DNA from 3 places in the Undibacterium sp. Ji22W genome. Region 1 is predicted to be linked to each of the others. Evidence: predicted binding sites of a transcription regulator. Region 1 holds the regulator's gene; each other region holds the start of a gene.
What was found. The regulator sigma-54, encoded in region 1, starts transcription at its own class of promoters, with help from an activator protein. The targets are predictions, from matches to a motif close to TGGCANGNAANCTGCTTT.

Region 1 (7,564 bases):
TGGTCGCAGATGCCCAAGGCAAACTGGTCGGTGCTTTGCACATTCATGATTTAACCCGCGCGAAGGTGATTTAATGAGTGCGCTTTCCTCCGATATCGCTATCGAAGCAACACAGCGCGCGGCTCAAGTTCGTCTGATGATTTTTGATGTTGACGGTATTTTGACTGATGGTAGTCTCCACTTTGGCCCGGACGGCGAAATGATGAAGACTTTCAATGTGCTCGATGGTCAAGGCATCAAACTATTGCAAAGTGCCGGCATTGCGACAGCAATTATCAGCGCAAGACAATCGCCAATCGTCAGCAAACGTGCTCATGATCTTGGGATTAGCCATGTGATGCAGGGAATACATGATAAGAAATCCGCCTTCCTTACATTGACTCGCGAATTGGGAATGCCGCATGAGGCCTGCGGTTTTATCGGCGATGACGTGATTGACCTGCCGATACTACTCCGCGTAGGTTTTTCGGCTAGTGTGCCGAATGGCCATGCGGAAGTACGTAGCCGTGTTTGCTACGTCACACAGGCTAGCGGCGGTCGTGGAGCTGCGCGCGAAGTGTGTGATTTTATTCTGCAAGCACAGGATAAATACGCCGCGGCTTTAGCCACTTTTTTGAATGTGAGTAACGATGACTGCTGATCGTATCCGTGTCTGGCTAGGCGTCGCCTTATTAGGTTTGGTTATGCTGGGCAGTTTTTGGGTGTATGAAGTCATGCGCCGCCAAAGCGAGGATGCATTGTCTAGCACCAAAGACCGTAGCGAGCCAGATTATTACGTTGAGCATTTTAATTTTGTTCGATTATCGCATTCACAAAAAACGAACTACCGCGTGACGGGCGATAAATTAATTCACTTCCCAAAGGAAGATGAGTTTGAAATCATACAACCTAGAATCGTCGGCATTGATCAAGAAAAAATGCCCATGACAATGAGTGCAGAACGTGCGATCGTCAAACAGAAAGTGCAAGAAAAATCGCAAAGCAAACCTGAAGACCAGATTCATCTGGTCGATAAGGTGATTTTTGAACGTATGGGCAAAGATGGTCGCAGCAATATTCGCCTGCAAACCTCTTTTCTGGTGCTTTACCCTGACAGCGAAAAAATGCGTACCGACAAAGAGGTGAAAATGAATACAAATTATTCAGAAATTACCGCGACAGGAATGCGTGCTGATAACGCACAACAAAAAATTGAATTACTAAGCAAGGTGCATATGGTGATGGAAAAATCACCTTTGCAACAAGAGAAGAAACCCGCCTCTCCTACCAAGAAAAAAGCATAAAGATTATGAATTATTTCGATGAGAAACAAACTCTGAGCAAATCCGCAATCACATTCACCACTCGCGCTGTATGGACCGGCATCTGCTTGTTGTCCCTAAATGTGTACGCAGAAAAAGCTGACAGCCAAAAAAAGACCAAGGTTGATGCCGAATATAGTTCTTACGATGGTAAGACCGATACCAAGGTATTGAAAGGCAATGTGGAAGTAACACGCGGTACTTTGCAAATTAAAGCGGAATCTGCGATCGATAAAGAAACCTCAGACGGCGGTGGCAGTGTGATATTAACTGGCGGTTCAGGGCGTCAAGTTTTCTTTCGACAAAAACGCGATGGCGGTGCTGATTTATGGATAGAAGGTTATGCGGATCGCGTCGAATACGATAAGAAAACCGAGGTCGTAAAGTTTCTTGCAAATGCCAAAGTACGCTATCTGAATCAGCAAAAAGTGACGCAAGAGCAAGCGGCAGAGTTTTTCTCTTACGATAGCATCAACGATGTTTTTGAAGCGACGAATTCCTCAACGGGAAAACGTATTCCAGGTGGTGGACGAGTAACGATTACGTCTGAACCAAAAGAAAAAAAATCTGAACATAAGCCTGAAATAAAACAAGAAAAGTAAGTAGACCAATATGACCAGCACATTAGTAATTCAGGGACTGCAAAAACGCTATGGCATGCGCCAGGTGGTACACGACGTTTCGTTGCAAGTCAAAAGCGGCGAAGTCGTCGGTTTGCTTGGCCCGAATGGCGCCGGCAAAACCACATCGTTCTATATGATCGTGGGTCTAGTGCCGTCTGACGCTGGCAAGATTGATGTTGATGGTGTGGATATTTCTAACTTCCCTATTCATGAACGTGCTCGTTTGGGGCTATCTTACTTGCCACAAGAAGCGTCGGTTTTTCGTAAGCTATCAGTCGAAGACAATGTCAGAGCAGTGCTCGAATTGCAAAGTAATGAGTCTGGTCAAGCGTTATCAAAAATTGAGATTGATAAACGCCTCAATACATTGTTAGAAGAGTTGCAAATCGATGGCTTGCGTGAGAACCCTGCGCGCGCTTTATCCGGTGGCGAACGACGTCGGGTTGAAATCGCCCGAGCATTAGCTACCAACCCCCGTTTTGTATTGTTAGACGAACCGTTTGCGGGCGTTGATCCGATTGCTGTCATAGAAATTCAACGCATTGTCCGCTTTTTGAAGGAGCGTGACATCGGCGTTCTGATTACAGATCACAATGTGCGCGAAACTTTAGGTATTTGCGATCGCGCTTACATCATCAATCAAGGCTCCGTCTTAGCAAGCGGGCGTCCAGACGAAATCATCACCAATGAGACGGTAAGACGCGTCTACTTGGGCGAACATTTCCGCATGTAAAGAACGCGAAGACGCCATGAAGCAAAGCCTACAGCTACGTACTTCGCAACATCTCGCGCTGACCCCGCAGTTGCAACAGTCCATACGCTTATTACAATTATCAACCCTAGAATTGCATCAAGAGCTCGAAGTCTTGCTGATAGAAAACCCGATGCTGGAACGGGTGGACGATGCCTTAGACAACGCGGTCCGCCTGCTCGCGGACGGTACACTGAACAATGCAACGAATCAAAGTGAAACCGAATTCAAAGCCGTAGAAAATACATCTTCGGAAGCAACAGAAACCTCAGCCAGCGCTGATGCTGCTGAAGCTTCGGCGGAAGCAGAAGTGCCGAACAGTGCTGACGACTGGAGTTTCGACGAAGCACCTGCATCGGGCTCGAAGAATAACGATGAGGAAGATGGCAGGCCGCAATTAGAAGCGGCGCAGACCACCTTACGCGATCATTTACTTGAGCAGATGCGCATCTCTATTCGTGAGCCACGTGATCGCGCTCTGATTGAACTGGTGATCGATGCCATCGACGAAAATGGGTATTTGTGTGAATCTTTAGAAGATATCCATGCTGGCTTGCCTATCGATTTATGCGTGGAATTGGAAGAACTGCAATTTGCCTTGAACATGTTGCAAAGTTTTGAGCCTGAAGGTGTGGGAGCACGCAATACGGCCGAATGTTTAGCGATTCAAATCAAACGCTTCCCGAAGATTCCATTTGTAACCCGTCGGCTAGCGCTACAAATTGTTCAGGAATACTTAGCGCTGTTCGCACAGCGAGATTTCACGAAATTACGGAAATTTTTACATTGCGACGATGAAGATTTGCGCGAAGCACAAGTTGTGATTCGCCAATGCAATCCTAAGCCTGGCCTGGCATTTGCCGCAGCAAAATCGGATTATGTGGTGCCCGATGTTGTTGTTAAAAAAATTGGAGACGATTGGCAAGTTATGCTCAACCGAGACGTGATGCCGCGTCTGCGCATAAATCACATGTATGCCAACTTAATGAAGCAACAACGTGGCGATGGAAGTCTCAATCCGCAATTACAGGAAGCTCGGTGGCTGATCAAGAATATGCGGCAACGATTCGACACGATATTGCGCGTTGCACAAGCCATAGTGGAAAGACAATACAATTTTTTCACGCACGGTGCGGTGGCAATGAGACCCCTTGTTTTGCGCGAAATAGCTGATACACTAGGATTACACGAGAGCACTATTTCGCGTGTGACAACTCAAAAGTTTATGCTGACGCCACACGGCATGTTTGAGTTGAAATATTTTTTCGGCAGTCACGTCGCAACGGAAACTGGCGGTGAAGCATCTTCCACAGCGATACGGGCGCTGATCAAACAATTAATAGGAGAAGAAGACCAGAAGAAACCTCTCTCGGATAGCAAGATCGCCGACATATTGGGAGAACAAGGAATGGTCATCGCACGGCGCACTGTTGCCAAATACCGCGAAGCTCTGAAAATTCCCCCAGTCAGTCTACGAAAATCTTTTTAAACAGTTCTTGAATTATTGCTTTCTAACGTTATATATGATTTAGCTCAAAACCATTTATTACCAATGAGCGATTGTAGTAACGAGTTCGAAAAATGCTGATTAAGCATAGCAGGGACATCAAGTTTTCTGTGCGAATCACAGCTGCACCTTAGGTACAGTGAGTATCGCTAAGGAAAATTGATTGCTCGGTAGCTTTAACAAATTTTTTAAGTTTAGATAGCAAATAAAAGCAATATCACCATAGGAGCGCAGTATGAATCTCACCATCAGTGGACACCACGTCGAAGTAACTCCTGCAATTCGTGAATATGTACAAAGCAAGCTAGAGCGGGTAAGACGACACTTCGATCAAGTCATTGATATCGCCGTTATTTTGACGGTTGATAAGCTCCGAGAAAAGGAAAAACGCCACAAAGCGGACATTAATTTACATCTCAGTGGAAAAGATATCCATGTTGAAAGCTTAGCGCATGATCTATATGCGGCCATTGATGCCTTGGTCGACAAACTCGATCGCCAAGTAATTAAACATAAGGACAAAATTCAAGAACATCAACACGATGCAATTAAATATATTCCTGACCCAGCTTCAACACAAACAGATTAATTATTGAATTTCTGATTCACAATTCCGATTCACTGCAAGTGATGACCTGAGGACGCTTTTTAGCGTCCTTTTTTATTGTGCCTTCTGCTATCCAGAGCACTGAGTTAAAATCTCTCTATAACTAATTTCTCTGAAAAACATATGAGCTCCCACGTCATAACTGAAATCAAAAATCACATCGGCATCATTACTTTAGACAGACCGAAGGCACTCAATTCCCTATCGCTGGAAATGGTACGCACGATCACCGCCAGCTTGCTAGCCTGGCGCGACGACCAAAATGTGCGCGCCGTATTTATACAAAGTAGTAGTGAAAAAGCCTTCTGCGCTGGTGGCGATATCCGTTTTTTCTACGATGTTGGCACGCAAACCCCCATGCAAGACAGTGCCCTCTTAGAAGACTTTTTTACCGAAGAATATGCACTCAATCACTTAATTCATTTCTACCCAAAACCTTACATCGCTCTGATGCATGGCGTCGTGATGGGTGGTGGCATGGGGATTGCCCAATCAGGTGTATCGAGTCGCCTGCGAATTGTCACCGAACGTACCAAAATGGCGATGCCTGAAGTGAATATAGGTCTATTTCCCGACGTTGGCGGTGGTTATTTTTTAAATCAAACGCCAGGACAGATCGGTGCCTATTTAGGTTTGACCGGAGAAATTATACAAGCAGCAGATGCGATCTACGCGAACTTGGCAGACGTGTATATTCCGAGCACATCGATACCCGATTTGATGCAACTAATTGAGACTTCGAGCGCTGCTGATATACGTCAGACTATACGTGAATTTGCCGCACAATTTGCCCCGCAATTTGCAATTGAAGGCTGCCAATTAGCGACGCACAAAACGTTGATTGATCAACATTTCAGCGCAAATGAACTTACAGCGATTGATACTTCCTTGCGCGCGGACAGCTCACCATTTGCGAACACGACATTAGCAACGATGGCTAAACGCTCTCCACTCATGATGGCAGTTACGCTAGAACAATTACGTCGTTGCCAGCAAATGACGGTCGCCGAATGTTTGCGTCTAGAGCGTACCATGGTTCGCCACTGCTTTAAGCATGGCGAGGTATTGGAAGGGGTACGTGCTTTAGTGGTCGATAAAGATAATTTGCCGCGCTGGTCGCCTACTAACATTGCCGAAGTGAACGCTGCCTTGGTGCAAAGTTTTTTCGATGAAATTTGGCCAGCTTACGCACATCCGTTGGCATATTTGCGCTAAGCATCTAGTGCGCGAAAGCACGATCAGCAATTCGTACGAATTCTCCATATAAGGTTCAGTTTTAATTGCTTAGCCTGCACAAATTTGTGTGCAGGCTGGCTGTCCTATATCGATTCTGCTAGGCCTTTACTTACTTCAATAATCCAAATACTTTGCCAATAATTTTACTGCCCGTCCCTATTGGATCTTGGCGTATTTTTTTCTCTTCTTCAGCAATCATGGTGTATAGAGCATCCACTGCACGACCTGATACATAGGACTCAACAGTTGCCTCATTCTCTGGCACTGCTCCCATTTTTTGCGCCTTGCCCATCACTGTGTTGTATTTATTTGCTAATCCAACTTTATCGGTAACACCTTTCACTATTGGGGAAAATTTGGAACCTAATGCAGTCGACGTTTTTTGTCGAAAGAAGTCTGTAACCGAAGTATCGCCACCAGTCAAAATATTTTTTGCATCGGTCACCGACATACTCTTAATTGCGTCGAGCAACAATGGTTTTGCCATCGGCACCGCAGACTCTGCTGCGCGATTCATAGCAATCACCAATTCGTCGAGTTGCTTACTTTGTCCACTCAATTTCAACAATGGCTTTGCCTTCTCTAGGATTGATGGCAGCGGAATTTTTACTTTATCATTCCCTAAAAAACCATCGGCCGCACCGAGTTTGCCGAGCGCAGCATTCGCACCTTGTTCCAGCGCAGCCTTGAGCCCGCTATTTGCATCTTTATTGCTCAATTGACTCAGATCCGCGGCGCAGGCTGAGAAACTCAACAGTAACGAGGCCATGATCATTGAGGTTCGTTGCAGTGAAACTGTGGCTGAAGCTGCAGACACAGTCAGGTTCGAGAACGAAGTACGCATAACAGTTCCTTTTTCAATTTGGATAAATAGTCAAACTTCTTCTATCAAATACAAACGGCGATGTTCACGAATCGCAAAACGGTCGGTCATGCCAGCGATGTAATCGGCGATTCGACGCGCTTGTAGCAGCTGTGCTTGATCATCCTTTTTTGCAACCCTATAGTCTGGGGGTACTAAACTTGGCTCAGCCATCATCAAAGTAAATAATTCACGTACGGTATTCTTAGCCTTGTTACTCATACGGTTGACCAGATAATGCCGATATAGGTGTTCATACAAAAATGCTTTGAGCGCTTTTGCTTCTTGATACATATTGTCGGAAAAAGCGATCATCGCGGGCATGTTACGAACATCCGCGATCGACTGTGGTTTACACTCCGCAATTCTTTGTTCAGAAGTACTAATTAAATCTGAAATCAATAGATTGATCATACGTCGTATCGTTTCAGCAATGGCGCGTCGCCCTGAAATTCCAGGATAAGTTGAATCAACTTCCCGCCTAAAACGAGCATAGCAATCTACTTCCATCAGCTGCGATTCGGTCAGTAAGCCGGAGCGCAAGCCATCGTCAATGTCATGATTGTTATAGGCAATTTCGTCCGCTAGGTTGGTTAATTGTGCCTCTAAACTTGGTTGAGTTTTGTCTATAAAACGCAGTCCCAACTCACCTAATTCTCTAGCGTTATTTAGTGAAC
Region 2 (7,564 bases), on a different contig from region 1:
TTATCTTGCCATGGAAGCGCGCCCAGCTCGAGACTCTGCATGGAGAAGGCGTGATTTATGGCTTTTCGCGCTCGTCGGAACGATTACGCCTTTACCATTTTTCACAGCCTGTCGTGATCGAGAGAGTTTGGGGTGTCACTTATGGCTCACCAAAGCCTATGTATAAAAGTGTCGAAGATTTACGTGGGAAAATCGTTAGTACCGGACGTGGATTCAGCCATGGTTTGGAATTTGATCAAGCCAGTAACGTGATATTTTCCTTGCAGGAAGACTCTTCTTCGACCGTCGCCCGCTTTAAAAAATTAATGGCGAAGCGCAGCGATCTGATGGTATGGCCAGTCCGCGGCTATGAGCACGCTAAGGAAGTCGAAGCGTATATCAATCGTGTTGTAGTGCAAGATTCGAATGACCCGGATTTAAAGGGGCACCATTTTGATGTCACTGACCGACCGTTGTTCTATGACACCACGCATTTTGCGAGTGCGAAAGGTCGCTATTTAGATGTAATTGCGAAGATAGACAAAGCCATCGTTCGCGGTAACAAAAATGGAAAATTGCCAGCAATATTGCGTGGTTATCATTAATGCGGCCACGCAACTCATTCACCGACACACTAGCAATATTACTCAACATGAATTTGCAAACGATGTGCTAATAAGGTATCCAAGGGCAACAGGCAAGCTTGGTTTCGGCCTTGTTGTTTGGCTTTATATAAGGCGGTATCGGCAGCATCAATCAAGGCTGATACTTCACGGTGTTGATTCGGATCGTAGGTGCTGATACCAATGCTGATCGTAATGCGCTTCTCAATCCTTGATTTGACGTGTGGCAAAGCTAATTGACTTACTGCAGTAATCAATTTATTGGCGAATTGCATCGCATTTTCTTCTGTCATATTTGGCAGAACCATGACGAACTCTTCGCCACCATATCTTGCCAGCATGTCGGATGAGCGCGATATCTGTGATTTTAAGGTTGATGCAACTTGTATCAATATCTTGTCGCCAGCAGGATGTCCGTAATAATCGTTGTATTGTTTAAAGTAATCAATATCGACCATAAAGATCGAGAGCGGATGCTTTTGCCGGATCGCCTGACCTAAGGACATTTTGTAATGCTCATCAAAGAAGCGGCGGTTATACAAGCTGGTCAAACTATCTGTGGTTGCGTCCTTTTTTAATATTTCCGAATGCGAACGCAACATCTTTTCTCGACGGATTGAAGTGCTCGAGTCAGATATCTGAATCAGACAGCGGCGGCTATCGTCTTCGGTGACTAAAGAGGTGATCGTAATCGACTGATGAATGGCGAGTTGTTGCTGAAAATTTTCATCGACGCTAAATAATGCTAAGGGTGAGCGGTGCAGGGCATTCGATAAAACCGCTGGCAGTCCATAGGTCAGATTGTTTCGTAGAGCTGCCATAAATGCCGCGCTTGGTGCTGTGACAAAAGCCGCTTCAATTTTGTGATGCAAAGCTTTTTCGGCACTGATACCTGAGTGTTTTTCTAACCAAGCATTCCACAATAAAATATTTTCCTCAGCATCAACGACAATAAGCCCTATGTTGATGCTGTCCAAAATTTGTTTCTGATAATTTTCTAACGCACTCATTCAATTTTTCCCAAAAACTGCTCTAATTGTTGCACTAGACTTTGTAGAGACATGGAGCTTAACAAGAAAATTAAATGCCCTTCTGAATGACGTTTTTCGATAGAAAGATCAATGTGTAAAACTAAAATATAGGGTTGCTCCGGCGAGCTCTGAAGACTTTTGAAAATGTCATCAGTCGAGGCGATTCTATAATCAGGCAAAGAGCTGTCTAAAGAAATGTGCAGCATATCCGCCATCGCCGACAAGCAGGCGTTTAGAATAATATTGCCTAGTTCGCACATGGCTTCCTGCTCGAATTCGGCTAATTCTTCTATGCTCATTTGTGAGCCCATCATGTCGCGGACGATTTCGAGTGCGTGACTCTCAGTAAACAGCAGCAGAGCCTGTGCATCAAACGGCCCTGAGAAATGTTGACTGACTACCCCAAATTTCATGCTGTTGAACGCCATGACACTCGCATCGACTTCAGACGATTTCTTGATCTCAATAGAGGGTACTGATAGTTTTACTTCATCCCCGACGATTTCGCTCAAACTGGCTGCCGCGCGGCCAGCGCCGACGTTAAAGACCTCGGCCAATGCATCAAGATGAAGTTCGGTTAAGCTTTCCACGATTATCCTAAAAAATAACGTAATGCTTCGGCTATAGATTTCTCTGTGATGGGCTTTGCGACAAATATCGCACCCAAAGCCAAGGCTCGGTCTTGAAAACTCTCTTGTATATTTGCAGAAAAAATCACCACCCGAATACTCGGGATCTCTTTCAAAATAATTTCTGCAGCTTCGGTGCCAAGCATGCCAGGCATATTGATGTCCATCGTACAGAAATCAGGTTGGTGTTGCTGGCTAAGGGCTATGCCTTCAGTGCCGTTACTGGCTTCCAGGATTTCCCAATCTGGGTAAACGGCTTGTACTCTGGCGCGAATAATCATGCGAGATACTTTGCTATCGTCGACGATTAATAATTTTTTCAAATTCGTATCGCTGGTCATGGATTGTCCTATAAATGACGGATTACTTAGAATGTGTGTATTCTATATTACCCATCTTTTTTTGAATAAATAGATAGAGTTATACCGCACATTAAGGTGAAAATTTGTGACTTATTGTGTCTTTCTAGGCTTTTTTGAGAAGCATAAAGAACCATTTAGTCACGATTGAATAGAACGTAAGCGACGCCATAACGTGGTTCGGCTGATGCCAAGCTCGTGCGCGACTGCTTCTCGGTTATTATTGAATTTTCTCATCAGACTTCCTATCGACTGATCATCGTCGATAGGTTGGCTGATGCTTACGCTGTCGACTGAAGTGATCCTTTGATGTTCCGAAGATTTCATTTCTGGTAATAATTTTAATAGAAATCCAGACGTGATCGCCTGCAATGGCGTAACCGAGAGGTAGAGTGCGACACGTTCCATCAGATTACGTAGCTCACGTACATTGCCTGGCCACGTATAATTTTGTAGTAAATCGGCGCAGTGTGCCACTTCCGCATGCAAATTCGGATGTGGACGGGCCCCGATCGACGCACATGCGTGTTTTAGGCTCCATTGTGCCAGCGTGACAAGATCCTCCGGACGTTCTCGCAACGCTGGCAAACGCAAGCGTAATATTGCAAGGCGATAAAATAAGTCTGCACGAAACCTGCCATCGCGAATTCGCTGTTCAAGGTCGCAATGAGTTGCGCTGATGATGCGGACATCGACCGGTATCGGGCGTACACCACCGACGCGAACAATTTCTCTTTCTTCTAATACTCGCAAGAGTCGTGTTTGTAGGTTCAGCGGCATTTCGCCAATTTCGTCTAAGAATAACGTGCCACGATTTGCTGCTTCAAACAAGCCAGCATGTCCACCCCGACGTGAGCCGGTAAATGCGCCTTCTTCATAGCCGAATAATTCTGATTCAAGTAAAGATTCCGCTATCGCACCACAATTGACAGCGACAAAAGGTTGCCGGGCGCGTGCACTTTCTTTGTGGATGGCCTGCGCAGCCAGCTCTTTGCCAGTGCCAGTTTCGCCTTGCAGTAACACCGTGGCAGGTGAACGTGCATACAACATAATCGATTGTCTGACCTCTTGCATGAGGTTGGAATCGCCACGCAAGTCATTGATACTATGGCGAGCACGTAGCTCACCAATTGGTTGTTGCCGACCTTTTGATGCCTCTAGACGCGTCAAGCGAGAGATTTCAATGGCGTCGTCGAAAGCCTGACGAATTGAGCCTGCGGAATACATAAAAATACCAGTCAGTCCGGCCTCTTCAGCCAAATCTGTGATGAGTCCAGCGCCTACTATCGCTTGAACTCCCATAGCTTTAAGTTCGCTGATCTGACTTTTTGCATCTTCTTCTGTGACGTAGGTTCTTTGCTCAACCTGAAAGCCGAATGTTGCCTTGAAATCGGCTAATTCAGGCATGGTTTCCTGATAAGTCACGATCGCGATTTGACGCGATACTTTGCGTGCCCGGGCTAAGGCTTGCATTACGTCAAAGCCGCTCGCTTTGGCGATGACAACTGGAATAGGTAATCGATTTTTTAAGTAAGCGCCATTTGAGCCGGCTGCAATCACTGCATCGCAACATTCGGTCTGCAGACGTTCGCGCAAGACTTGCGCAGCCTCCTCGAAACCAAGATGAATAGGCTCGATATCTGCGCTGGCATCATATTCGACCATGATGTCACGGAATAAATCGAACAGGCGTGAGATGGATACTGTCCAGATTACAGGCTTGTCTTGGGGGTCTCGGGGAATGGGAGGGCGGCGGCTCATAGTATTCTCACTTAAATATGCTATGTTTCATTCGGTGTTTCAAATGATGTTTCATATTGCCTGCATTATGTTTCAAATTTGTTTCATCTGCAACGTGATTCTGCAACATAGCTGAGTTTTTTGCTCAAGCTCTTCACGCTTTGCCATCTTTTAAGTGTTTGATTATTAAAGTATCTCCTAACCTGGTTTGTGCGATCCATCGCGATTGGCACGCGCTTTGCAATAAGGATTGCATCCAACTTAAAGGGAAAAGAACATGTCTCAATATTCCGCAGGTGCAGCCTTCCGTAAGGCGATGCAAGAAGAATCTCCGTTACAAGTCGTCGGCGCGATCAACGCTAATCATGCTTTATTGGCGAAACGTGCTGGCTTTAAGGCGATCTATTTGTCCGGTGGCGGTGTCGCAGCGGGCTCTTTGGGTTTGCCAGATCTGGGTATTTCCAATCTTGACGATGTGTTGACTGATGTGCGCCGTATCACTGACGTCTGTGATTTGCCTTTGTTGGTCGACGTCGATACCGGTTTTGGTTCCTCCGCTTTCAATGTTGCGCGCACCGTCAAGTCTATGATCAAGTTCGGCGCGGCAGCGATGCATATTGAAGATCAAGTCGGTGCCAAGCGTTGCGGTCACCGTCCAGGTAAAGAAATCGTTAGTAAGCAAGAAATGGTTGATCGCGTCAAGGCTGCTGTCGATGCACGCACTGATGAAAATTTCGTGATCATGGCGCGTACCGATGCGCTGGCAGTAGAAGGCTTGGAAGCAGCGATTGATCGCGCGTTGGCTTGCGTTGAAGCTGGTGCCGATATGATCTTCCCCGAAGCGATCACTGAACTGGCGATGTACAAGCAATTCGCTAATGCAGTCAAAGTGCCTATTCTCGCGAACATTACTGAATTCGGTTCTACACCTTTGTACTCAGTCGAGGAGCTAGCTTCCGCTGACGTTGGTCTGGTGCTGTATCCATTGAGCGCATTCCGTGCCATGAACAAAGCAGCGGAAAATGTCTACACTGCGATCCGTCGCGACGGCACGCAAAAGAATGTGGTCGATACTATGCAAACACGCATGGAGCTCTATGAGCGTATCAATTATCACGACTTCGAACAAAAATTAGATGCTCTGTTTGCCCAGCAAAAAGGGAAATAATAATTTAAATTTAAACCCCTCAACGCCGAGACGCAGAGGCGCAGAGGAGCGCAGAGACGAGCTTCCTCTTTCTTCGTTTTCTTAGCGCCTCGGCGTTGAGGGGTTTTGAAATTGAACTGAATATACTTTGGAGAAAACGAAATGACCACACAAGAAAACCCAACATTCAAACCAAAAAAATCTGTTGCTTTGTCTGGCGTTGCAGCTGGCAATACTGCCTTGTGCAGCGTAGGCAAAACAGGTAACGATTTGCACTATCGTGGCTACGACATTTTGGACGTTGCGGATAATTGCGAGTTTGAAGAAATCGCGCATTTGCTGGTACATGGTAAGTTGCCGACTGTGGCAGAACTTGCCGCCTACAAAGCGAAGTTGAAATCCTTGCGCGGTTTGCCAGCAAATTTGAAAGCGGCTTTAGAAGCCTTGCCAGCGTCTTCACATCCTATGGATGTGATGCGCACAGGCTCATCGGTGTTAGGTTGCACGCTGCCGGAAAAAGATGATCACAATACTCCTGGTGCACGTGATATCGCTGATCGCTTGATGGCGTCTTTCGGTTCTATGCTTCTGTATTGGTATCACTTCAGTCATAACGGCAAACGTATTGAAGTTGAAACGGATGACGATTCTATCGGCGGTCATTTCCTGCACTTGCTGCATGGCGAAAAACCAAAAGCATCTTGGGTTCGTGCCATGCACACCTCATTGATTCTGTACGCAGAGCACGAATTCAATGCATCTACCTTCACCAGTCGCGTGATCGCTGGTACAGGTTCCGACATTCACTCTGCTATCACAGGTGCAATCGGTGCTTTGCGTGGTCCTAAACATGGCGGTGCAAACGAAGTCGCTTTTGAAATTCAAAAGCGTTATGACAATCCAGACGAGGCTGAAGCCGATATCAAACGTCGCGTGGAAAATAAGGAAGTGGTGATTGGTTTCGGTCACCCTGTGTACACGGTTTCTGACCCACGTAATAAAGTCATCAAAGAAGTCGCGCGTACTTTGTCAGTAGAAGCTGGTTCTACCAAGATGTATGACATCGCTGAACGTTTAGAAACAGTGATGTGGGACATTAAAAAAATGTTCCCGAATCTAGACTGGTTCTCTGCCGTGTCTTACCACGTAATGGGCGTGCCAACGGCAATGTTCACACCTTTGTTCGTGATCGCACGTACATCAGGCTGGTCGGCACATATCATTGAACAACGTATCGATAACAAGATCATTCGCCCGAGTGCGAATTATGTTGGGCCTGAGGATTTGGCGTTTGTACCGTTAAAAGATCGCAAATAAATTTGGATCATTTTTAAAACCCGTACTCGGGCGCATCGCGTTGTTGGCAATGCTCGCAATATCGACATATTGCTGTGCTTGCCGCCTAGCGCTGCATCCCGACTACGGATTTTCTAAACGATCCAATGCAGCAGCTAAATCCCGAAACGTCGGCGATGCAGTAAAAAATAGAACAAGGAACATTTAATGAACACACAATTCCGCAAAAACCTCCCAGGAACCTCACTCGATTATTTCGATGCGCGTGAAGCTGTCGATGCGATTGAAGCTGGCGCGTACGCCAAGCTGCCTTACACCTCGCGAGTTCTAGCCGAAAACTTGGTACGTCGTTGCGATCCAGCGACTTTGACGGATTCCTTAAAACAGTTTATCGAGCGTAAACGCGATTTGGATTTTCCATGGTTCCCGGCGCGCGTTGTATGTCACGATATTCTTGGTCAAACAGCTTTGGTTGATCTTGCAGGTTTGCGCGATGCGATTGCGGATCAAGGTGGCGATCCAGCACAGGTCAATCCCGTGGTGCCTGTGCAATTGATCGTCGATCATTCGCTCTCAGTTGAATGCGGTGGGTTTGATCCGCAAGCCTTTGAAAAGAATCGTGCGATTGAAGACCGTCGCAATGAAGATCGTTTTCACTTCATTAATTGGACCAAGCTCGCCTTTAAAAATATGGAAGTGATTCCACCAGGGAATGGCATCATGCATCAGATTAATCTGGAGCGCATGTCACCTGTGATCC
Region 3 (7,564 bases), on a different contig from region 1:
CTGTCATGATGATCACTGGCAAGCTCGGCAATCGTTGCTTAATCGTTTGCAGTAAATCCAATCCGGACGCGCCATTCATGCGAATGTCCGAAACTAAGACTTGCGGCGACTCATCATCCAGTGCTGTCAAAACATCGTCTGGATTCATAAAACTACGTGTGACGAATCCTTCGCGTGCTAGTGCTTTTTCTAAAACCCAGCGTATCGAATCATCATCATCGACTATCCAAATGTTCTTCTTCATTGATCAGCATCTCATAAATTAAGTTTTTCTTGCCGCTTGTTCCACTTGCGCACCGTTTGAGCGCATCTTTCCAAGCGATCCATGCGCGATTTTGGTTCACGGCAAAGGAATCAAAATCCGAAAATCGGTACATCCCGGACGGCTTTCACAATCAATTATCCCTGCGTGTTGCGTAACAAATGCCTGTGCCAGCGTCAAGCCAAGACCACTGCCACCATCTCGCCCCGACACTAGTGGATAAAAAATCCGGTCACGAATATTCGGAGGAATTCCGGGACCGTTATCAATGATATGCAAGTCTAATGCCAGCCTATAGCGAATTTTTGCCAGCGTAATTTGGCGCACTACGCGCGTCTTAAAAACTATCTCTGCGTCACCTTCTGCCATCCGCATACGCAGGGCTTGCGCCGCGTTATGGGCAATATTCAATACGGCTTGAATCAACTGCTGTTGATCTCCACGAAATTCTGGAATCGATAAATCATAGTCGCGCTTAATCGACAAACCTTTGGGGAATTCGGCAACAATCAAACTACGAACACGCTCACAAACTTCATGAATGTTCACGTCGGCAATCACTTGAGGCAAGCGATTCGGTGCCAATAGGCGATCAACCAAGACCTGCAGTCGATCAGCTTCTTTAATAATGACTTGGGTATATTCGCGTAATTCTTTCGCATCACGCTCCGGCAACTCTAACTCTAGTAGTTGCGCTGCGCCACGAATTCCGCCTAATGGGTTTTTAATTTCATGTGCCAGATTGCGAATCAATTCTTTATTTTCTTTGTTCTGGTCTTGCATACGCTCTTCACGGTCTAACTTGAGCTGCTGCACATTTTCGCGCAACTCAATCAAAACTGGCATATCTGGATGATCGAGTGCAGTCACGATACTATGTACGTGCAAAGGCTCATGTCCATTTCTTTCCAAAATCAGATCTTGCCGCCTATCAGCAAACTGCTGCGCGACCGCCTGTTCAAAGCCTGTCAGCAGCTCATCGCCATTCAAAAACAAATCCTTCAGGCGCAATTTGAAGAGTAATTTAAATGGGCGCTCAAGCAAGTTCTCAGCTGCGGGATTGGCATACACGATGCATCCTTGCGGATCCATCACTAATACGGCGGAGGCCAACAAATCTAATCCTGCGAATTTATTCATTAAGTTGAATTGCTCTTGAAAATGGATTAAAAAAAGGCCGCAACAGCGACCTTTTTTATATGCCTGCAACCGCAGACCTTATTTCAGGTTGCCAATTTCACGTTTCAGCGCTTCGATATTTTTTTCTGTACGCGCCAAATCATTTTTTAAATTATTCACCCGCTCTACATATTTAGATGGCTGACGCTCATCTGGACGGCGCTCAACCTCACCACCGTTATATTCTTTTTTAATCGCTTCTAATTTTTGCTCTTCCACCTTCAGCTCATCCAACAAAATTTGTTTTCTGTCTGAATCTCGGGCCTTTTGTGTTCCTTCATCCACTTTCGGGAAACCACTTGGACTCACCGTAGGCTTAGCCGCTGTGGTCGATGCGACTTTTTTTGGAGACGCAGGTGCGGGAATCGTATTCACGTGCGGCAAATCTACCAACTTACATCCCTTGGTAATACCTGTATTCTTGTATTCTTTCTTGCCATTTGCATCAACACATAAATACACATCGGACTGCGCGAGCACAGGCACACTGGTCAAACAAGCCAGACCAAACAATGCGCCAAAACCGATCAGATATTGCTTCATAGTGGGTAATGTAGAGTAGTCAATAAGAGCTTAGTGTATGCCAAGCAATGATTTTGCACAATTACCCTTCTTGCTTTCAATAAAAAAGCGGGGCAAGCCCCGCTTTTTTTGCACCAATTACAGTGAGTAGTACATATCAAACTCAGCTGGATGCGTAGTCATACGCATACGCTGTACATCTTGCATCTTCAATTCAATGTAAGCATCAATCATGCTTTCGCTGAACACACCACCGCGCGTCAGGAATTCACGGTCTTTGTTCAATGCATCCAAAGCTTCTTCCAAAGAAGCGCACACTGTTGGAATCAATGCATCTTCTTCTGGTGGTAAATGGTACAAATCTTTCGATGCTGCTTCACCTGGATGAATCTTGTTTTGCACGCCATCTAAACCCGCCATCATCAAAGCTGCGAAACACAAGTATGGGTTCGCCAATGGATCTGGGAAGCGCGCTTCAACGCGACGTGCTTTTGGATTCGCGACATACGGAATACGGATCGAAGCAGAACGGTTTTTAGCGGAGTAAGCCAATTTCACTGGCGCTTCGTAGCCTGGAACCAAACGCTTATAAGAGTTTGTACCTGGATTCGTAATCGCGTTCAATGCCTTAGCGTGTTTGATGATACCGCCGATGTAGTACAGCGCGAAATCAGACAAACCAGCATAGCCGTCACCTGCAAACAGGTTTTTGCCGTCTTTCCAGATAGATTGATGTACGTGCATACCAGAACCGTTATCACCAACGATAGGTTTTGGCATGAAAGTTGCTGTCTTACCATAAGTGTGCGCGACGTTCCATACAACGTATTTCAAGTTTTGCGTCCAGTCTGCGCGCTCTACCAAAGTCGAGAAGCGTGTACCGATTTCATTTTGACCAGCGCCAGCAACTTCATGGTGATGCACTTCGACTGGAATGCCCAAGGATTCCAAAATCAAGCACATTTCGGAACGCATATCTTGGAAACTGTCTACTGGTGGCACTGGGAAGTAGCCGCCTTTCACTGTAGGACGGTGACCTGTGTTACCACCCTCGAGTTTTTCGCCTGTTGTCCATGAGGCTTCGTCAGAGTCAATCTTCACGAAGCAGCCAGACATGTCGATTTTCCAGCGTACGCTATCAAAAATGAAGAATTCTGGTTCTGGGCCGAAGTAAGCTGTATCACCGATACCAGAAGATTTCAAATACGCTTCAGCGCGTTTAGCAATAGAGCGTGGATCACGGTCATAGCCTTTACCATCGGCTGGCTCAATCACGTCACATTGCATGAACAATGTCGTTTCTTCCATAAATGGATCAATATTCGCCGTGTTTGGATCCGGCATCAGCAACATGTCAGACGCTTCAATACCTTTCCAGCCAGCGATAGAAGAACCATCAAATGCATGACCAGATTCGAATTTATCGATATCGAAGTGAGAAATAGGCACTGTTACATGCTGCTCTTTACCGCGCGTATCTGCGAAACGGAAATCAACGAATTTTACTTCGTTATCTTTCGCCATCTTCAACACTTCTGCTGGGGTCATTGCCATTTGAAACTCCTTAATCATTCAAAATAATCGTTCAAAAATAAGTTCTAGAACTACGACATCAAATCAAAATGCATAAGAAATAGACAGTATTGTTGCAATCTATCTCTATTCTCACTCCTTTTTATGACACTAAGATGGCAAAAATTTGCAAAACGCACCATCACAATGCAAAAAAGAATCGAGAACACGACGAGGATATTAGCAGAAAGCGTGCCATGTACAAGAGAAAGAAGGCAAGAAAAACTGTAGATTTAAGTCTTTGTTTTATAAAGAGAAATCCAACCTCAATGAATTAGATATCATATCTACAAATTATTGGACGCACCAAAATAATGCATTTAAAGTATGAAGCACCAATTTGGTGCGTATATGAAGTGTCGAAATGGTGCACGAGAAAGCCAGCGCAAACTTCACGAAGTAACTCCCTCTCCGCATCAAAATTCATTTCTTGTTGAACGATGCTCCATGTTGAAAACGCACATGCAAATTGCCAAACAGAAATTCAACGTAAGTTCTACAATAGACAATGCAACGAGCTGCGATGATGATCACACCAGCGGGCGCTATCAATCAAAATAAAAGCAAAGGAAAACCAATGAACACCATAATCGATAAAGCAAAGCATCGCGGGCAAGAACAACAATTACCTTATGCAGGCGCAGTAACACCAGAGGAAGCTTTTCAATTGTTGCAAGATAACAATCAAGTACTATTAGTCGATGTGCGTACAAATGCGGAACGTGATTGGGTCGGGCGCGTGCAAATCGCGGAAGGACAGCATAAGGCGGTGCAATGGAGCCTGTATCCTAGTGGCGCGCCAAATCCAGAATTTATGGCGCAATTGACTGCAGCGATCACGGATAAAAATACACCTATCCTATTTTTATGCCGCTCTGGTGTGCGCTCACGCCATGGCGCAAAGTTGGCGACAGAAAACGGTTACACCGCTTGCTATGACATTTTGCAAGGATTCGAGGGTGATAAAGACCATCATGGTCATCGTAAAACTGTTGGTGGCTGGTGCTCAGCTGATTTGCCTTGGATCGGTGCCTAGAGTCTGACCAGCGTTTATGCAAAAAAGCAGCGAGGAAATGAATCCCTTCGCTGCTTTTTTACTAAACAGACAGCTTATTTGAATTTGTAACTAGCCGAAACGCTGAGCACGCGCCCAAATAAATTCAAACCATGATTGTAACCTTCCCAGCCATACGGATCGTAGAAGGGTTTGGTATTCAACACATTCTTGATATTCAAGCCCAAACGCAGGTCTTTGATCGGCGTCCAATTCAAACCTAAACTGACTGTTTTAAACGCGGGTGCGCCACCACAATTATTTGGTGCCACCGCCACATCAGCGGCAGTACATGAGGTCGGGTTATTGTTTTCCTCGTCATTCTTGTCATACGCCCACTTAGAACCACCGGTGTAATTTACAAATACACTGGCACCGAAATCACGATATTGCCAATCCACATTGAAATTCGCACGCAATTTTGGATTGCCGTAATAGCCGACATAGTTTTGGGAGAAACCAGATCCATCGTCACCATTGTAGGTATTCCGGTTCATGATGGTCGCTGCTGTACCAAAGTTCAGCTTACCGTAAGCACCGAGATCAAAACGCGCATGCGCATCGATATCAAATCCGTCGAGCAAAGTACGGCCACGATTCATGTACTTATTCGTCAAACCTGCCAAAATCCCGACAGAATACTTCGGTACGCCAGCCGCACAGGCAGCCGCGTTGGCAGAATTAGCGCACATCCCGGCCACCGCTGCCATATTCGCTTTATCAAAATCAGTAATTGGTGCGCGAACCGCATTAGGCGCGCCAATTAACGCTGGACCATATTTCTCAACTGCTTGATCATAAACTTCAGTGAAATCCTGACGTACGATTTCGTTACGGCGATAGACAAACCAATAGTCGGCAGAAATATCAAACTGTTTGGTCGGCTGGAACACTAAACCAAATGTGCTGATCTTGGCTTTTTCGGGTTGCAAATCCGGGTTCGGTGGCGTCAAACCGCCAATATTGATACTGCAATTTGAATTCAATAAGGACTTACCTAAATCTTGATCGCTTGCGCTGACCGACTTCATCAACATCTTGGCGATCGCATTCGTTTCGTCGCAACGCACGGTGTCACGCATACCTCCACGTTGCGCGTACACGCCACCGACACCGGATTCAGCCAGGTTCGGCGCACGGAAGCCCTGCGAATACGTACTGCGAATTAAGAGTTCACTCAATGGCCGATACGTCACACCTATCTTCGGCGCGAGATTCGCTGCAAAATTCGGATACTTATCGATACGTGCCGCGGTGTTCACTTCCAGATTCTTTGCTAACGGGAAAATTGCTTCACCGAAGATCGCCGCGATCGTGCGTGAACCATCAAACCATGAGCCACCTTGTTGTGTGATTTTACCGTTGGCTGCATCTTGATTACCCGGCGTTTCAAAGCCTTCATGCATCAGGTTCACACCAAAGGCAGCGCGCGCATCACCGGCATCCATCTTGAATAAACTACCTTCAAGTTTGGCATCCCAAGTCACCAACTTAGTCCAAGATTGAATATCAAAAGTTGGATAAGCCTGACGCAATAAAGCGGCATTGCTGTCACTGATCACACCAAATTGATACGCAGGATTGTCCGCAATGTAAGTGCGCTTGGTGACAGGATCAACCGTGAATGGCCCGAAGGCTTTTTCAAAGCCATCTTTATTCACATTAATGGTTTGGTATAAGGTCGAATGACTGCCTGCAACCGCTAACGCAGATTCAAATTCCCACTGACCAAATGCGCCGCGCACACCTGCCATGGCGCGATAAGTTCTATCTGTATTTTGTTGACCAAAATGTCCGTTCGCATCCTGCAATAAATAAGTTAAGCCAGCAGCCCCACCCATCTTCGCTTTGAGATCCGCACTCATGTTTTTCAGGTACACATTATTCGGACCTAAGTAAGGATAGCTAAACGTATTAAGTGTTGTGCCGGTATTGCGCGAATACCAGTTTGCCGTACCGCCACCACTACTGAAGGTACGTGGACCATTTTCACCGCGCATATCGATGTCGGTGAAAGCGACTTCAGCGAAGCCTTCCCAATCGGATCCCAAATTCATACGGCCGCTAACAAAAACTGTAGCGCGATCTGAGGTTGGACCAGTATCCAGAGCGTACGGCAAGGTATTCCAAACGCAACGGGTACCGGAGCCTTCGGTCACAAAAGTGGTACAGCCAGACGCAGCTTGTTGGTACCGTTTATTCGCTGCGTTCTTGTCGAAGACAAACAATGTTCCAGGATTTAACACACCTGGTTGGCTACCTTCATTGATGCGAAAATTACTGACATAGGTAGGATTGTTGATGTAGAACTGCTCAGGTCGTTTCAGGTAAGTATCTTCTAATGCGATGCGATCGCGTTTGTACAAATTGACAGAGCCATAAACATTGTAATTATCGGTCGCCAAATCGCCGAAACCGAACAAGGCGCTTGCTTGTCGCTCACCATACGATTTCACATCGCGCGAACTATCTACCGTCGCGCTGGCTTCAAAGCCTTTGTATGATTTCTTAGTAATGATATTGATCACCCCCGCCACCGCATCCGAACCGTACACTGCGGAAGCACCATCGGTCAGTACTTCCATTCGTTCTATCGCCGCAGCCGGGATCGCATCAATGTTGACAAATTGTGTTTGAAAGCCTTCTGGTGCGCCATAAAAAGACAACCGACGTCCATTCAACAGGATCAAAGTTCCCTGTGCGCCTAACCCACGCAAATTCGCTTGTGACGCACCATCAGAACCAGTAAACATAGAACGAAAATCTTGCTGTGCCGGACGCGCAGCAGGTAAGTTATCGAGCACTTGCAATAAAGTACGTGCGCCCATGCTTTCAATCTGCTTAGCGCTGATGACTTGCACTGGTGAAGCAGTTTCCGCGTTCACCCGCTTGATACTAGAGCCAGTAACTTCTACCTTCTGCACTTTCTCGGTTTTTTCTACTTTCTCTTGTTTGTCTTTTTTTATTTCATCGTC

Region 2: the regulator sigma-54 is predicted to act here: its motif matches at 4,589-4,606, upstream of prpB (methylisocitrate lyase).
Region 3: the regulator sigma-54 is predicted to act here: its motif matches at 3,716-3,733, upstream of glnA (type I glutamate--ammonia ligase).

Annotation. Positions count from the first base shown of each region.
Region 1 covers NZ_JBMPOU010000005.1:16,205-23,768, forward strand. Annotated here, with positions in the region: gene ACO0KW_RS19360 (KpsF/GutQ family sugar-phosphate isomerase) at 1-74, shown strand, start outside; gene ACO0KW_RS19365 (KdsC family phosphatase) at 74-640, shown strand; gene lptC (LPS export ABC transporter periplasmic protein LptC) at 630-1,283, shown strand; gene lptA (lipopolysaccharide transport periplasmic protein LptA) at 1,289-1,903, shown strand; gene lptB (LPS export ABC transporter ATP-binding protein) at 1,914-2,657, shown strand; gene ACO0KW_RS19385 (RNA polymerase factor sigma-54) at 2,674-4,164, shown strand; gene hpf (ribosome hibernation-promoting factor, HPF/YfiA family) at 4,418-4,771, shown strand; gene ACO0KW_RS19395 (enoyl-CoA hydratase/isomerase family protein) at 4,913-6,004, shown strand; gene ACO0KW_RS19400 (DUF4197 domain-containing protein) at 6,135-6,869, opposite strand; gene ACO0KW_RS19405 (deoxyguanosinetriphosphate triphosphohydrolase) at 6,900-7,564, opposite strand, start outside.
Region 2 covers NZ_JBMPOU010000003.1:802,103-809,666, forward strand. Annotated here, with positions in the region: gene ACO0KW_RS15965 (substrate-binding periplasmic protein) at 1-584, shown strand, start outside; gene ACO0KW_RS15970 (diguanylate cyclase domain-containing protein) at 623-1,612, opposite strand; gene ACO0KW_RS15975 (chemotaxis protein CheC) at 1,609-2,223, opposite strand; gene ACO0KW_RS15980 (response regulator) at 2,226-2,603, opposite strand; gene prpR (propionate catabolism operon regulatory protein PrpR) at 2,763-4,382, opposite strand; gene prpB (methylisocitrate lyase) at 4,639-5,529, shown strand; gene prpC (bifunctional 2-methylcitrate synthase/citrate synthase) at 5,671-6,825, shown strand; gene acnD (Fe/S-dependent 2-methylisocitrate dehydratase AcnD) at 7,012-7,564, shown strand, end outside.
Region 3 covers NZ_JBMPOU010000002.1:4,454-12,017, forward strand. Annotated here, with positions in the region: gene ntrC (nitrogen regulation protein NR(I)) at 1-244, opposite strand, end outside; gene glnL (nitrogen regulation protein NR(II)) at 341-1,402, opposite strand; gene ACO0KW_RS06890 (DUF4124 domain-containing protein) at 1,481-1,984, opposite strand; gene glnA (type I glutamate--ammonia ligase) at 2,102-3,517, opposite strand; gene ACO0KW_RS06900 (rhodanese-like domain-containing protein) at 4,113-4,571, shown strand; gene ACO0KW_RS06905 (TonB-dependent receptor plug domain-containing protein) at 4,646-7,564, opposite strand, start outside.